Regions from separate parts of the Nocardia sp. NPDC006044 genome, predicted to be linked through region 3. Evidence: riboswitches for the same ligand, from Rfam matches in the RefSeq annotation. Region 3 holds a riboswitch; each other region holds the start of a gene.
What was found. Region 3 has a riboswitch for S-adenosylmethionine ahead of ACFYO1_RS14705 (tRNA-dependent cyclodipeptide synthase). Riboswitches for the same ligand answer to the same signal wherever they lie in the genome.
Positions count from the first base shown of each region.

Region 1 (3,199 bases), on a different contig from region 3:
CAACGTCACGTCGCCGCCGCCGCGAAACCGGCACGCAGGTCGCTCAGGATGTCGTCGATTCCCTCGATGCCCACCGCCAAGCGCACCAGACCCGGGGTGACGCCGGCGAGCAGTTGCTCTTCGGGCGTCAGCTGTGAGTGTGTGGTCGACGCGGGATGAATCACGAGGGAGCGCACATCTCCGATGTTAGCCACATGGCTGTGCAGGGTTAATCCGTCCACGAACTTCTTGCCCGCATCGACACCGCCGCGCAGTTCGAAGGCGACGATCGCGCCGGGCCCCTTCGGCGCCAGCTGCCGCGCACGCTCGTACCACGGGGAATCCGGCAGACCGGCGTAGATCACCTTGGTGACGTCCGGCTGCTCGGTCAGGAATTCGGCGACCGCCTTGGCGTTGGCCACGTGCCGCTCGACCCGCAGGCTCAGCGTCTCGATGCCCTGGCTGATCAGGAACGCGTTGAACGGCGAGATGGCCGAACCGAGGTCGCGCAGCAACTGCACGCGCGCCTTGAGCGCGAAGGCGGGCGCGCCGAGATCGGCGAACACCGCACCGTGGTAGCTCGGGTCCGGCGTGGTGAAGCCGGGGAAGCGCGGCTGGCCCTGCGCGTCGGTCACCGTCCAGTCGAAGTTGCCGCCGTCGACGATCACGCCGGCCACCGCGGAACCGTGCCCGCCGAGGTACTTGGTCGCCGAGTGCACGACGATGTCGGCGCCGTGCGCCAGCGGCTGGATCAGGTACGGGGTGGCCACCGTGTTGTCCACGATCAGCGGCAGCCCGGCTTCGTGCGCGATCGCGGAGATGCCGGGGATGTCGAAGATCGCGCTGCTCGGGTTGGCGATGGTCTCGCCGTAGAACGCCTTGGTGTTCGGGCGGATCGCGGCCCGCCACTGGTCCAGGTCGTCGGGATCGTCGACGAAGGACACCTCGATGCCGAGCTTGGGCAGCGAGTAGTGGAAGAGGTTGTAGGTGCCACCGTAGAGGTGCGGGCTGGACACGATGTGGTCGCCCGAGGACGCCAGGTTCAGGATCGCGAAGGTCTCCGCGGCCTGGCCGGAAGCCAGCAGCAGCGCCGCGACACCACCCTCGAGCGCGGCCACGCGCTGCTCGACCACGTCCTGGGTGGGGTTCATGATCCGGGTGTAGATGTTGCCCGGTTCGGCGAGTCCGAACAGCGCCGCGGCGTGGTCGGTGTCGCGGAAGGCGTACGAGGTGGTCTGGTAGATGGGCAGGGCCCGGGCGCCGGTGGTGCCGTCGGGGGCCTGCCCCGCATGCACCTGCTTGGTCTCGAAGGACCACTGCGCGGTGGGATCGACGTCGGCCGCGGGCACGGTGGAATCACTCATGAGCTTTGCTCCAAAGAAAAGGGTTGTTCGCCAGAACTACGAGGGTTATCGGGATTTGGGCGAAGGACAACAACACATTTCGGGAACCTCCTGAAAGCGCGCTTGCTCTCGACCTTCGAGAGCCCGGTCATCACCCGGAGCACCCCACCGCTGCTGGAGGGTTGCCGTCCAGCGAGCCGGGGCTTCGCGCTGGCACTCATGACCTGAGGGCATCATAACCGGCCGTCCCGCGACGGCCGAAACCTATCCGCGAACTCAGCCGGAAGTGCTGGTCCGCGCGCCGCCGCAGATCCGGGCGAACTCGTCGTACGCCGCGCAGAACGAGTTGCGTCCCGCGGTCGCGGCCTCGTGCAGATCGTCGTAGTCGAACATGCTCTCCCCGCATTCCATCGCGAGGTGACCGATGAGCTGCCAGGAGCCGAGGATCAGCCGCACCGGCAGCGCGCAGGGCGTGGTGCCGAGTCGTTCGGCGACCACCGCGGCGATGGCGATGTTCTTGTTGTCGGCGTGCTCGATGCTGCGCGCGCTGACCGCGGGACTGCTGCGCACGATCCGCTGCATCTGCTGGAACTGCCGGAACGAGACCGGCCCGCCGCCGGGTTCGCTGACGGCTCGGTCGATCACCTGCAAGAACGCCGTACGCAGCGATTCCAATTCGTTGCCACCGGTCGGGAGTTCGCGCAGCGCCTGCGCGACGGCCTGGCCGAAGTCCTGCACCGGCCCGAGGACGATGTCCTCTTTGCTGTCGAAGTACCGGTTGATCGTGCGCGGCGAGACGTCCGCGGCGTTGGCGATCTGCTCGACCGTCGTCGCGTCGAAACCCTGTGTGTCGCACAGGTTCAGCCCGACCTCGATGATCCGCAACCGGGTCTGCTGCTTCTTGCGTTCGCGCAGGCCGGGATGTGGGTCCGCTGCGGCACTCGCGCCCGTCGGCGTCGCTGACTCGAGCATGTTCCCACCTTATCGCAACCGGTTGTTTTCGTGTCTTTAACCGCCAAATGTCGTACTGCGACATTTTGCTCTTGACGCCAAATGTCGCTTGCTGACAGGATAGCCACCGAGTTCGAACGAAGAGGAGATGACCGTGACCGACACTGCGCAAGCGGTAGAAGTTCCCCAGAGACAAGGCAGTTCGGCACGCTGGTTCGCCCTCGGCGTGATCGCATTGGCCCAGCTCATGGTGGTGCTGGACGCCACCATCGTGACCATTTCGCTGCCCTTCGCCCAGCAGGACCTCGGCATCAGCGACGGCAACAAGCAGTGGATGCTGACCGCTTACACGCTGATCTTCGGCGGCCTGCTGCTGCTCGGCGGCCGGCTGGCCGACTACCTCGGCCGGCGCCGGATGTTCATCGTCGGCCTGGTCGGTTTCGCCGCCGCGTCGGCACTTGCCGGTCTCGCGCAGAACGGCGCGGAGATGTTCGCCGGACGCGCGCTCCAGGGTGCGTTCGCGGCCTTGCTCGCCCCCGCGGCGTTGTCGCTGTTGTCGGTGACCTTCACCGAGGCGCGCGAGCGGGCCACCGCGTTCGGCGTGTTCGCCGGCATCTCCGCCGGTGGCGCCGCGCTCGGCCTGATCGCCGGCGGCGCGCTCACCGAGTACGCCTCGTGGCGCTGGTGCCTGCTGGTGAACACCCCGATCGCGTTGCTCGCCCTGGTCGGCGCGCTGGCCTGGGTGGTCAGGGATGTGCCCGCCCCGCGGACCGGCGGCTACGACGTGCCCGGCGCGGTCACCGTGACGCTCGGCCTGATCTCGATCGTCTACGGCTTCAGCCGCGCGGCCGAGGACGGCTGGCTCGCCGGCAGCACCCTCGGCCTGCTCATCGCCGGTGCCGCGCTGTTGATCGCGTTCGTGGTGA
Region 1 is NZ_JBIAID010000005.1:436,635-439,833, forward strand. Features, by position in the region: gene ACFYO1_RS38130 (bifunctional o-acetylhomoserine/o-acetylserine sulfhydrylase) at 6-1,343, opposite strand; SAM riboswitch class IV at 1,437-1,547, opposite strand; gene ACFYO1_RS38135 (TetR/AcrR family transcriptional regulator) at 1,599-2,294, opposite strand; gene ACFYO1_RS38140 (MFS transporter) at 2,422-3,199, shown strand, end outside.
Region 1: linked by a shared signal. The riboswitch ahead of ACFYO1_RS38130 (bifunctional o-acetylhomoserine/o-acetylserine sulfhydrylase) and the one ahead of ACFYO1_RS14705 (tRNA-dependent cyclodipeptide synthase) in region 3 are both predicted to bind S-adenosylmethionine.

Region 2 (3,199 bases), on a different contig from region 3:
CAGGCCACCTGCATGCCGGTGGTGTCCGGTCCGTCCTGGTTCAGGCCGTAGGGGACGAAGGTGAACATGGTCTGCCCGGCCTTGACGGCGGACAGGTCGAGGCCGGGGATGGTGACCGAGGTCTTGGGCCACGGACCCGGCACCGCGCCGGCCACGGCCGGGGCCAGGCCGAGGGAGTTGCCGTTGAGGCAGTACGCGGCCGCGGTCGGGTAGAGGAACGGTTGCATGCCGAACGCGCGCAGGCCGTCGATGGCGGCGTTGTAGACGCCGAACAGATCACCGGGTGCGACGGCGCCGGTCTGCCCGGAACGGTCGGTGACCACCGGCGGAACCGGGGCGGCGGGCGAATTCGGGGCCGCGCCCGCGGACGGGGCCGCGAGCGCCAGCGCGACCGAGCAGGTCGCGACAGCGGACAATACGGTCAGACGGCGCGCTACGGCCATGGAGACCTCTTCTCATCGTCGACGCAATCGAAGGTTGACGGTACTCCGGCTAACGCCCTGAACTGGCATTATTGCCTGCGGCAAGCTATCGGCGTGTCCCCAGGGCCGCACCGCCGACGCCCAGTTCGCGGGGTCCGTACCCCGCGGACGGCGGTAGGCCGTATGCTGCTTCCCGGCGGAGCCGCCCGAGTCCGTGAGCGCCCGCCCCGCGAAGTCGACCGACCCCGAACAGACTGCGCCAGCGCATATTCGGCTATCCGACCTACCCGGCAAACCGGGCTGCGGCAAGATCTACGCTCACGATGATTGCTTCCCTTGCCTAAGGGTTCTCCTGCTGGGCATGATAATTCGGCTCGACCCTGACATCGTCCGATGTCCGGAGCGGCGACAACCATCCAGAGCGACCGAGAGACCTGGCTCGTCGACGTCGCAGCAACCCCCCGGTTCACCGGGTGCGGGTGCTTCCGCCGGGACCGATGGAGGAGAACCGAAATGCGAATCGCCGCTGCCCGAGGCACCCGTTGGGGCCGCCGACACATCGACCAATGCAAGGTGACCTCCGCGAGCTGTCGGGTCTGACCCGCAGCCAGTTCGTTGCACCCGTCGCTGGCCGGGTGGTGTGACCGCGGCCCGATGTGGCGCGGTCTCGTTCGTTCTTCCGAAGGACTTCGACATGAGTGCATTTATTGCACCCGATGCCGTCGACAAGGCCGGTGGCCGATCCGAACCAGTGCTCGAGGCGGCGCCGGACGAATCCGCGGCGCCGACGACGGACTCCGCGCCGAAGGTGGCCAAGCAGTGGCACCCGTGGCGCTGGGTGATCAGCGCCGTCGCGCTCATCCTGCTGGCTCAGTTCGTGCACGGCCTGGTCACCAACCCCGGGTGGGACTGGCCGACGTTCGCGAAGTACATCACCGCGAAGTCGGTGCTGGCCTCGCTGAAGGTGACGCTGGAGCTCACCGCCTGGGGCACCGCGCTCGGCTTCCTGCTCGGCACCGCGCTGGCTATCGCGCGGCTGTCGAACAATCCGGTGCTGCGGGTGATCTCGTGGTGCTACATCTGGGCGTTCCGCTCGATTCCGCTCATCGTGCAGCTGCTGTTCTGGTTCAACATCGCCTACCTGTACAACACGCTCTCGGTCGGAATCCCGTTCGGCCCCTCGTTTTTCACCTTCGAGGTGAACGGCGTGATCAGCGGGTTCACCGCGGCGGTGATCGGGCTCGCGTTGCATCAGGCGGCGTATTCGGCCGAGATCATCCGCGCGGGCATCATCTCCGTCGACGCCGGTCAGCTCGAAGCGGCTGCCGCGCTGGGCATTCCGAAGGTGCGCCAATTCCGCTCGATCGTGGTCCCGCAGGCCATGCGCTCGATCCTGCCCAACGCGACCAACGAGGTGATCAGCCTGTTCAAGGGCACCTCGATCGTGTCGGTGATGGCCATTGCCGAGCTGTTCTACCAGGTTCAGGTGATCTACGGCCGCAACGGCCGGGTGGTGCCGCTGCTGCTGGTCGCCACCGCCTGGTACATCGTGCTCACCACCGTTCTCTCGGTGGCGCAGTACTACATCGAGCGCCACTACGCCAAGGGCACCCAGCGCACGCCACCGCCGTCGCCCGCCCAGCGGGCCTGGCAGAAGCTGCGCGAGATCGCCGATTCCGGTTCCACCGCACCGCGAGGAGCGACCCGATGAGCACCGCACTCGCCGTCGAGGTCCGCGGCGTCCGCAAATCCTATGGCGCACACGAGGTCCTGCGCGGCGTCGACCTGACCGTGCGCTCCGGCGAGGTGGTCACGGTGATCGGCCCGTCCGGTTCGGGCAAGTCCACGCTGCTGCGGGTGGTCAACCACCTGGAGTCGCTGGACGCCGGCACCGTGCACATCGACGGTGAACTGATCGGATATCGGCTGCGCCGCAACACGTTGCACGCGCTGCCCGACCGCGAGGTGCGCAAGCAGCGCTCCCACATCGGGTTCGTCTTCCAGCAGTTCAACCTGTTCCCGCATCTGACCGTACTCGACAACGTCACCATCGCACCGCTTTCCGCGCAGCGCCGCGACCGCAAGGAGATCGAGGCCGAGGCGCGCGTGCTGCTGAACCGGGTCGGCATCGGCGAGCTGGCCGACGCCTACCCGCGCAGGCTCTCCGGCGGGCAGCAGCAACGAGTGGCGATCGCCCGGGCACTTGCCCTGCGCCCCAGGGTGATCCTGTTCGACGAGCCGACCTCCGCGCTGGACCCCGAACTCGTCGGCGAGGTCCTGGATGTGATCCGCGATCTCGCGCACGGCGGCACCGCGCTGGTGATCGTCACCCACGAGATCGGCTTCGCCCGCGAAATCGCCGACACCGTGGTGTTTCTCGACGCCGGCGCGATCGTCGAGCAGGGTCCGCCCGAGGCCGTCCTCGACCATCCCGAACACCCGCGCACCCGCGCCTTCCTTTCCCGAGTCCGTTGATGAACAGGTATCCGATGAAGCTCTCCGCCCTGGCCACCGCCGCCGCGACCGCGGTCGTACTGCTGGCCACCGGCTGCACCGATCCCGAAGCGGAGTCCGCGGCCCAGCCCGCCGGTGCGATCACCTTCGACCTCTCCGCCGCCCAGACCGGCCGGGTGCGCGCCGCCAAGGTGGACAGCATCGCCGCCGAAGTGCCGCAAGCCATCCGCGATCGCGGCACCCTCGTGGTGACCGGCGCGTCCGGCACCGCACCGCCGCTGCGTTTCTACGCCAACGACGACAAGACCGTGGTCGGCTCGGAG
Region 2 is NZ_JBIAID010000003.1:190,174-193,372, forward strand. Features, by position in the region: gene ACFYO1_RS25540 (hypothetical protein) at 1-443, opposite strand, end outside; SAM riboswitch class I at 832-926, shown strand; gene ACFYO1_RS25545 (amino acid ABC transporter permease) at 1,117-2,133, shown strand; gene ACFYO1_RS25550 (amino acid ABC transporter ATP-binding protein) at 2,130-2,897, shown strand; gene ACFYO1_RS25555 (ABC transporter substrate-binding protein) at 2,897-3,199, shown strand, end outside.
Region 2: linked by a shared signal. The riboswitch ahead of ACFYO1_RS25545 (amino acid ABC transporter permease) and the one ahead of ACFYO1_RS14705 (tRNA-dependent cyclodipeptide synthase) in region 3 are both predicted to bind S-adenosylmethionine.

Region 3 (3,199 bases):
CGCAGCCGCCGGTCGACATAGGTATCGAACACCGCTCGCGTCGACTCGCGCGCGGCCCGGATAGCGGCCTGTGCCCGGCCGACCGTCCGCTGGATCACCGGATCCTCGGACGCGGGCTGGAATTTCGGCGGCCCGACCCGCGTCGGCAGCACGGCGAGCACCTCGTCGAGCGCGTGTTCGGCGGTGCCGATCGCGACCCCGGCGAACCCGGGCGCGAGCAGACTGAACAACGGGAGCCGATACTTCGCGTCCGCGAGCGAGCCGGGCGCGTAGAACGGAAAGGTCCGGCGCGCAGGCACATACACGTCGTCGAGCGCGAAACTCATCGAGCCCGTGCCGCGTAAGCCGGCCACGTGCCAGTCGTCGATGATGCTCACCTCCTCGGTGGGCACGACGACCGAGACGAGTTCGGGTGACCCATCGGCGCCCGCCTTCGGCGCGCCGTCCGCGTCGAGCACGACGGTGTTCGCCATAACCCAACCGGCATAACCGATTCCGCTGGCGAACGGCCACCGCCCGGTGACCCGGAACCCGCCATCGGTGGGCGTGCTCCGGCCATTCGGGCCGAAGACGAGCGACATCGGCCCGACCCCCTCGGCCAAGACCGCTTCGACACCGGCGGCAGGCAGTTTCGACGCCACGATGGCCGGCGCCGTCGCACAGATGAACAGACTCCATGCCGTGCTCGTGTCCGCGTAGGCGATCGCCCGCACGATCTCGAAGGCCTCGTCGAGCCCGATCAGACCGCTGCCACCGACGCCGGTCGGGGCGAACACGCCCCACAGACCCGTGGCCGCGATGGCATCGACCACGTCGGCCGGAAGATCACGGTCGTCCTCGGCCTTCTGGCTGTACTGCCGCGCGATGGGCGCGAGTTCGGTCACCGCACCGAGCGCGTCGTCCAGCGAACGGATGGCCATCGGCGAGCTCCTTCGTCGTCGGGCGCGGGCCGCGCCGGGCAGATGCTGGTCCAGCTTCGCCCCCGCTCGATCGAACGCGAAAGCCCTGTTTTCACTGAGCGGACCGAGGATTCTGGATCCGTGAAGATTTACGCCGATCGGGCTCCCGTCGCCGCCCGGCAAATGGTGACGGACCTCCTGGTGACGGCGTGGGTGTACGGCTCGATCAGGGCCGCGCTCTGGCTGCACGACCTGGTGCGGAAGCTCGCGGTTCCCGGGCAGAAGCTGGAGGGCGCGGGTGGCGGCCTCGCCGACAGCCTCGGTGACGTCGGCCGCAAGGTGGGCCGGGTTCCGGTGGTCGGCGACGACCTGACCTCACCGTTCGAGCGGGCCGCGGGCGCCGCCCGCTCGATGGCCGAGGCCGGACACGATCAGCAGGCGCTCACCAACGATCTGGCCATGGCCCTCGCGATCGGCCTGCTGATCGTCCCACTCGGGCTCGTCCTGTTCGTCTGGCTACCCCTGCGGCTGCGCTGGATCCGAAGAGCCGCCGCGGCGGTATCGCTGCGCACCGTGCGGGGCGGACAAGACCTGCTCGCCTTGCGCGCGCTCACCAATCAACCACTGCGCACACTCAATCGGATCGACACGGATGTGGTGGCCGCGTGGCGGCGCGGCGACGACGACACGGTCCGTGCACTGGCGGCGCTGGAACTGCGCGGACTGGGCTTGCGTGGCAGCTGAATTCACCCGCCACGCGGACGGACCGGGTACATAACTCAGCACGATTCAAAAGCGTGACAACGCTTCTGGCGTGCGGCACGCTCGAGTCAGGTCAAGAGTGCCAGCGTCAAGTCCCCGGCTAGCTGGCCGGCAACCCTCCAACCGCGGCGGGGTGCCCCGGGTCAAGACCAGGCCGAGCCGCGTGATGCGGCCCGGGCAAGCGCGGGCTCCACCGACACCTGGAGCCCGCTCGAGAGACGGGGGTGATCTGATCAACCGGTCGAACTTCGGCCGCTGCGCCATCGCGGTCGCGGACACCCTGCAACGCCACAACCTCAGCGGCGGAACCGATATCGATCGGCATGCGCGGGCGCGCATCGCCGGCGACCAGTGGATCGCCCGCAATATCGGTTACATTGACCAGATCAATTGCCCGACAAACATATTGCGCTGGGACTTCGCACTTTCCCATCCGCGCTACGGCGATCTGTACGACGCGATCGAGCAGGCCTACGAGACCGACGAACCGTATCGGCACGCCATCGACAGCACCATCGACCGGTTCATCGAGCGGCGGCTCTCGCGCGAACCGGAAGTCAATCAGGATCAGGTCAGGAAGTCTTGCCGCGCATATCTTTTGGAGGAATGCCCGATCATCATACCGCTGTGGGCGCACGAGGGTTTCGACTATGTGATCTACCCGCAGAAGATCTCCGCCGCGATGGGACGCACGCGGGAGCTGTTCGTCGAGCCGGAGCATCCGGACCGGGTCGCCTGGCTGCCGCTGCGGTTCAAGAAGCGCAAGTCGGCGCTGACTGCCGCGGAGGGCGGCCAGTGACCGCCGAGCTGCCCGCGCGGCGGCGGGCCATCGGGTTCACCGGACTGGCGGTGGCGTCGTTTCTCGGGTGCGTCGACCTGACCATCGTCACCACCGCGTTGCCCGCCATCGGCGCGGATCTGCGTGCGGGAGCGTCGAATACGGAGCTGACGCTCGGCGTCTTCCTGATGGCGTTGTCGATGTTCATGGTGACGGCCGGCCGGGTGGCCGATCGGCTCGGCCGGCGAAAGGTGTTGCTGTTCGGGCTCGGGCTGTTCGTGGTCGCGTCCGCGGGTGCGGCGGTGTCGTGGTCGATCGGGGTGCTGCTCGTCGCGCGGTTCGTCCAGGGCGCGGCCTGTGCCGTGCTGTACACGAGCACCTCGACCTTGGTGGAATCGCTTTTCCCACCGGGTGATCGAGGGAAGGCGATCGGCTGGTTGTATTCGGTGAACGGGCTCGGGCTGGCCATCGGTCCGGTGCTCGGCGGCCTGCTGGTGCCGAGCCTCGGCTGGCAGTCGATCTTCTGGATCAATATTCCACTCGGTGTCGCCGCCTTGATCGCGATCGCGGTCGCGGTCCCGCGGGTGGCGCCTGACCCCGGCGGCGGGACCGATTGGGCCGGGCAGGTCGTGGTCGCGTTCGCCGTGGTATCGGCGGTCGGCATCTTCGTGCTGGGCGACCTGCGTGGCTGGTTGTCGCCGTGGGTGCTGATCGCCGCGATCGTGCTGGTCACGGCCGTGGCGGCCGGAATTGCCGCCGA
Region 3 is NZ_JBIAID010000001.1:3,240,963-3,244,161, reverse strand. Features, by position in the region: gene ACFYO1_RS14715 (acyl-CoA dehydrogenase family protein) at 1-920, opposite strand, end outside; gene ACFYO1_RS14710 (hypothetical protein) at 1,041-1,643, shown strand; SAM riboswitch class IV at 1,733-1,851, shown strand; gene ACFYO1_RS14705 (tRNA-dependent cyclodipeptide synthase) at 1,828-2,460, shown strand; gene ACFYO1_RS14700 (MFS transporter) at 2,457-3,199, shown strand, end outside.

Region 4 (3,199 bases), on a different contig from region 3:
TGCGGCTTGTCCAGCACCTTGTGCAGGGCGGTGATGATGCCCTTGATCCGCGGGTGGTCCGGCGCGACGCCGTAGCGGATCAGCCCGAACGGCGCGGGCATGCGCTCGAACAGGTCGATGCTCACCTCGGCATCCGACTTCATCAGGGCGTCGGCGGCATAGATTCCCGCGGGCCCGGCGCCGACGATGGCGATGCGGAGCGGGCGGTCAGCTGCACTCTGGTCGGTCATCTTTACGCGCACCCTTATGGTCGAGAACAAATTAACGGCGTCTTGCTTAGCCTAGGCTAAGTTACGCGCTGGCTGGTTGCACCTGACGGCGCGGACACTGCGGTTGTCGGCTCGTGGCCACCTCAGTCGCGGCTATGACAGCAGGCCGCAGTCTCGCGATTCTATCGGTGGCGGCCACGGCCGCCCTCGGCGGTGCGAGAACTGAATGGATGCCACCCTAGGCGTTCTGTCCGGGCTACCCGATCTCGCGGCGTCGACTCCCGCGCGGGACACCGGCCTTCGCCGGGTGTGGCGCCCCCGGTGGGGTCGAGCGTCGGATAGCCCTGCCGACCAGGGATCATCGTGGCATGAGCGATCAGGAGTCACCCGCCGAAGACGAGGTCATCACGGTCGATCAGACCGACAAGCGTTCCGTGGCACCGTTCGTCGCCGCGGCCGTCCTCGCGGTCATCGTGCTCGGCGCGATCATCATCGGCGGGGTCGTGTCGCCCGCTGAGAAAAATGTCACAGATTCCGACCGGATCGCCGCCGCGGTGCGCAACTTCGTCGACGGGTCCAACAACACCGACCTGGTGCCCCCACCTGGTGCGGGCTGCCCGGGCTTCGATCCGAAACGCTCCCCGCTCGCCGGGCGCTCCGGCGGCGGAAAGACCGTGGAATTCATCGAACTCGTCGATCCGCAGCGCGACGGCGACCGGGCGAAGGCCACGGTCACCACCAAGGTCGACGGCGACGAGCAGACTTCCACCTGGAATCTGACTCGCTCCGGCGACAAATGGCTGGTCTGTAATTGAGCATTCTCATACCGTGAGCAGCCATTTGACAGGGTGACCCTCGTCCAGGCAATCTCAGCGGAAGGTCATGAGAACCAGTGTCAAGCCCCGGCAATACTGGTCGGCAACCCTCCTCCGCGGTGGGGTGCTCCGGGTGACGACCTGGCCGCGCGTCAAACCCGAGCGCGGCAAGTGCGGATTCTAGGAGGGTCCAGATGAGTTATGCCGGTGACATCACCCCGCAGCAGGCTTGGGATCTGTTGCGCGACAATCCCGAAGCCGTCCTGGTCGACGTGCGCACCGAGGCCGAGTGGAAGTTCGTCGGCGTGCCCGACACCAGCTCGATCGAGCGCCCGACCGTACTGATCGAGTGGGTCGATTCGACCGGGTCGCGCAACGGCGAGTTCACCGAGCAGCTGGTCACGGCGCTCGACGGGCACAACCCGGAGGCGCCGGTGATCTTCCTCTGTCGCTCCGGCCAGCGCTCGATCGGCGCGGCGATCGCCTCGACCCAGGCCGGGTTCGGCACCTCGTACAACGTGCTCGAGGGCTTCGAGGGCCCGCTCGACGCGGACGGACATCGCGGCGGCGCCGGCTGGCGCGCCCTCGGCCTGCCCTGGCGGCAGTCATGAGTAGCTGCTGTTCGGTGGACGCGTTGTCGCGGAGCTCTGTCGTCGGGAGGCAGTCGTGATCACAGGTGGTGCGTTCGACAAGCCGCTGCCCGAGGGTGTCGGCGCGGCGACCCTCGGCGTGCGAGGGGGGTTGCGCCGCTCCGGTTTCGAGGAAACCTCGGAGGCGCTGTACCTGACCTCCGGTTTCGTCTACGAGAGCGCGGAGGCCGCCGAGGCCGCGTTCACCGGGGACGTGGAGCATTTCGTCTACTCCCGCTACGGCAACCCGACGGTCGCCATGTTCGAGGAGCGGATGCGGCTGCTCGACGGCGCCGAGGCGTGCTTCGCGACCGCGAGCGGAATGTCCGCGGTCTTCACCGCGCTGGGCGCGCTGCTCGGCGCCGGTGATCGACTTGTGGCCGCGCGCAGCCTGTTCGGGTCCTGCTTCGTGGTGTGCAACGAGATCCTGCCGCGCTGGGGCGTGGAGACCGTCTTCGTCGACGGCGAGGATCTGGATCAATGGGAGCAGGCGCTGTCGGTGCCCACCCAGGCCGTGTTCTTCGAGACGCCGGCCAACCCCATGCAGACCCTCGTCGACGTGCGCCGGGTCACCGAGCTCGCGCATGCCGCGGGCGCGAAGGTGGTGCTGGACAACGTCTTTGCCACCCCATTGCTGCAACGCGGTTTCGAGCTGGGCGCCGACGTGGTCGTCTATTCCGGCACCAAGCACATCGATGGCCAGGGCCGGGTGCTCGGCGGCGCGATCCTCGGCGCGAAGGATTACATCGACGGCCCGGTGAAAACGCTGATGCGCCATACCGGTCCGGCGCTGAGCCCGTTCAACGCGTGGACGCTGCTCAAGGGTTTGGAGACGATGCCGTTGCGCGTGCGGCATTCGACCGAGTCCGCGTTGCGCATAGCCCGCTTCCTGGAGACCAGCACCTCGGTCAGCTGGGTGAAATACCCGTTCCTGGAATCACATCCGCAACACGACCTGGCCACCGGCCAGATGAGCGCCGGCGGTACCGTGGTCACCTTCGAGCTGAACGCGCCTGCGCACGAGGCGAAGAAGCGCGCCTTCGAAGTGCTCAACCGCCTGCGCATCATCGATATCTCGAACAACCTCGGCGACGCCAAGTCGCTGATCACCCACCCCGCCACCACAACTCATCGCGCGATGGGCCCGGAAGGCCGAGCCACCATCGGCCTCTCCGACGGCGTGGTCCGCATCTCCGTCGGCCTCGAGGACGTCGAGGACCTTCTCGCCGACCTCGACCACGCCCTGAGCTAGCCACGAAAAAGGCTCCGCCCGTTCGTATCCGGAACGGGCGGAGCCTTTCTCGTGGGATCAGCCCAGTGCGCGCAGGCGCGGCGCGAGGTCGCGCTGGAACAGGTCGAGGAAGCGGCGCTGGTCGTGGCCGGGGGCGTGGAAGACCAGGTGGTTGAGGCCGGCGTCGAGGTAGGGCTTGATCAGGTCGACGGCCTGGTCGGGGTCGCTGGCGACGATCCAGCGCTTGGCGATCTGCTCGATCGGGAGGGCGTCGGCGGCGGCCTCCATCTCGATCGGGTCGGTGATGCTGTGCTT
Region 4 is NZ_JBIAID010000002.1:1,027,052-1,030,250, reverse strand. Features, by position in the region: gene ACFYO1_RS22290 (FAD-dependent oxidoreductase) at 1-230, opposite strand, end outside; gene ACFYO1_RS22285 (hypothetical protein) at 578-1,024, shown strand; SAM riboswitch class IV at 1,088-1,204, shown strand; gene ACFYO1_RS22280 (rhodanese-like domain-containing protein) at 1,219-1,635, shown strand; gene ACFYO1_RS22275 (O-succinylhomoserine sulfhydrylase) at 1,691-2,905, shown strand; gene fgd (glucose-6-phosphate dehydrogenase (coenzyme-F420)) at 2,963-3,199, opposite strand, start outside.
Region 4: linked by a shared signal. The riboswitch ahead of ACFYO1_RS22280 (rhodanese-like domain-containing protein) and the one ahead of ACFYO1_RS14705 (tRNA-dependent cyclodipeptide synthase) in region 3 are both predicted to bind S-adenosylmethionine.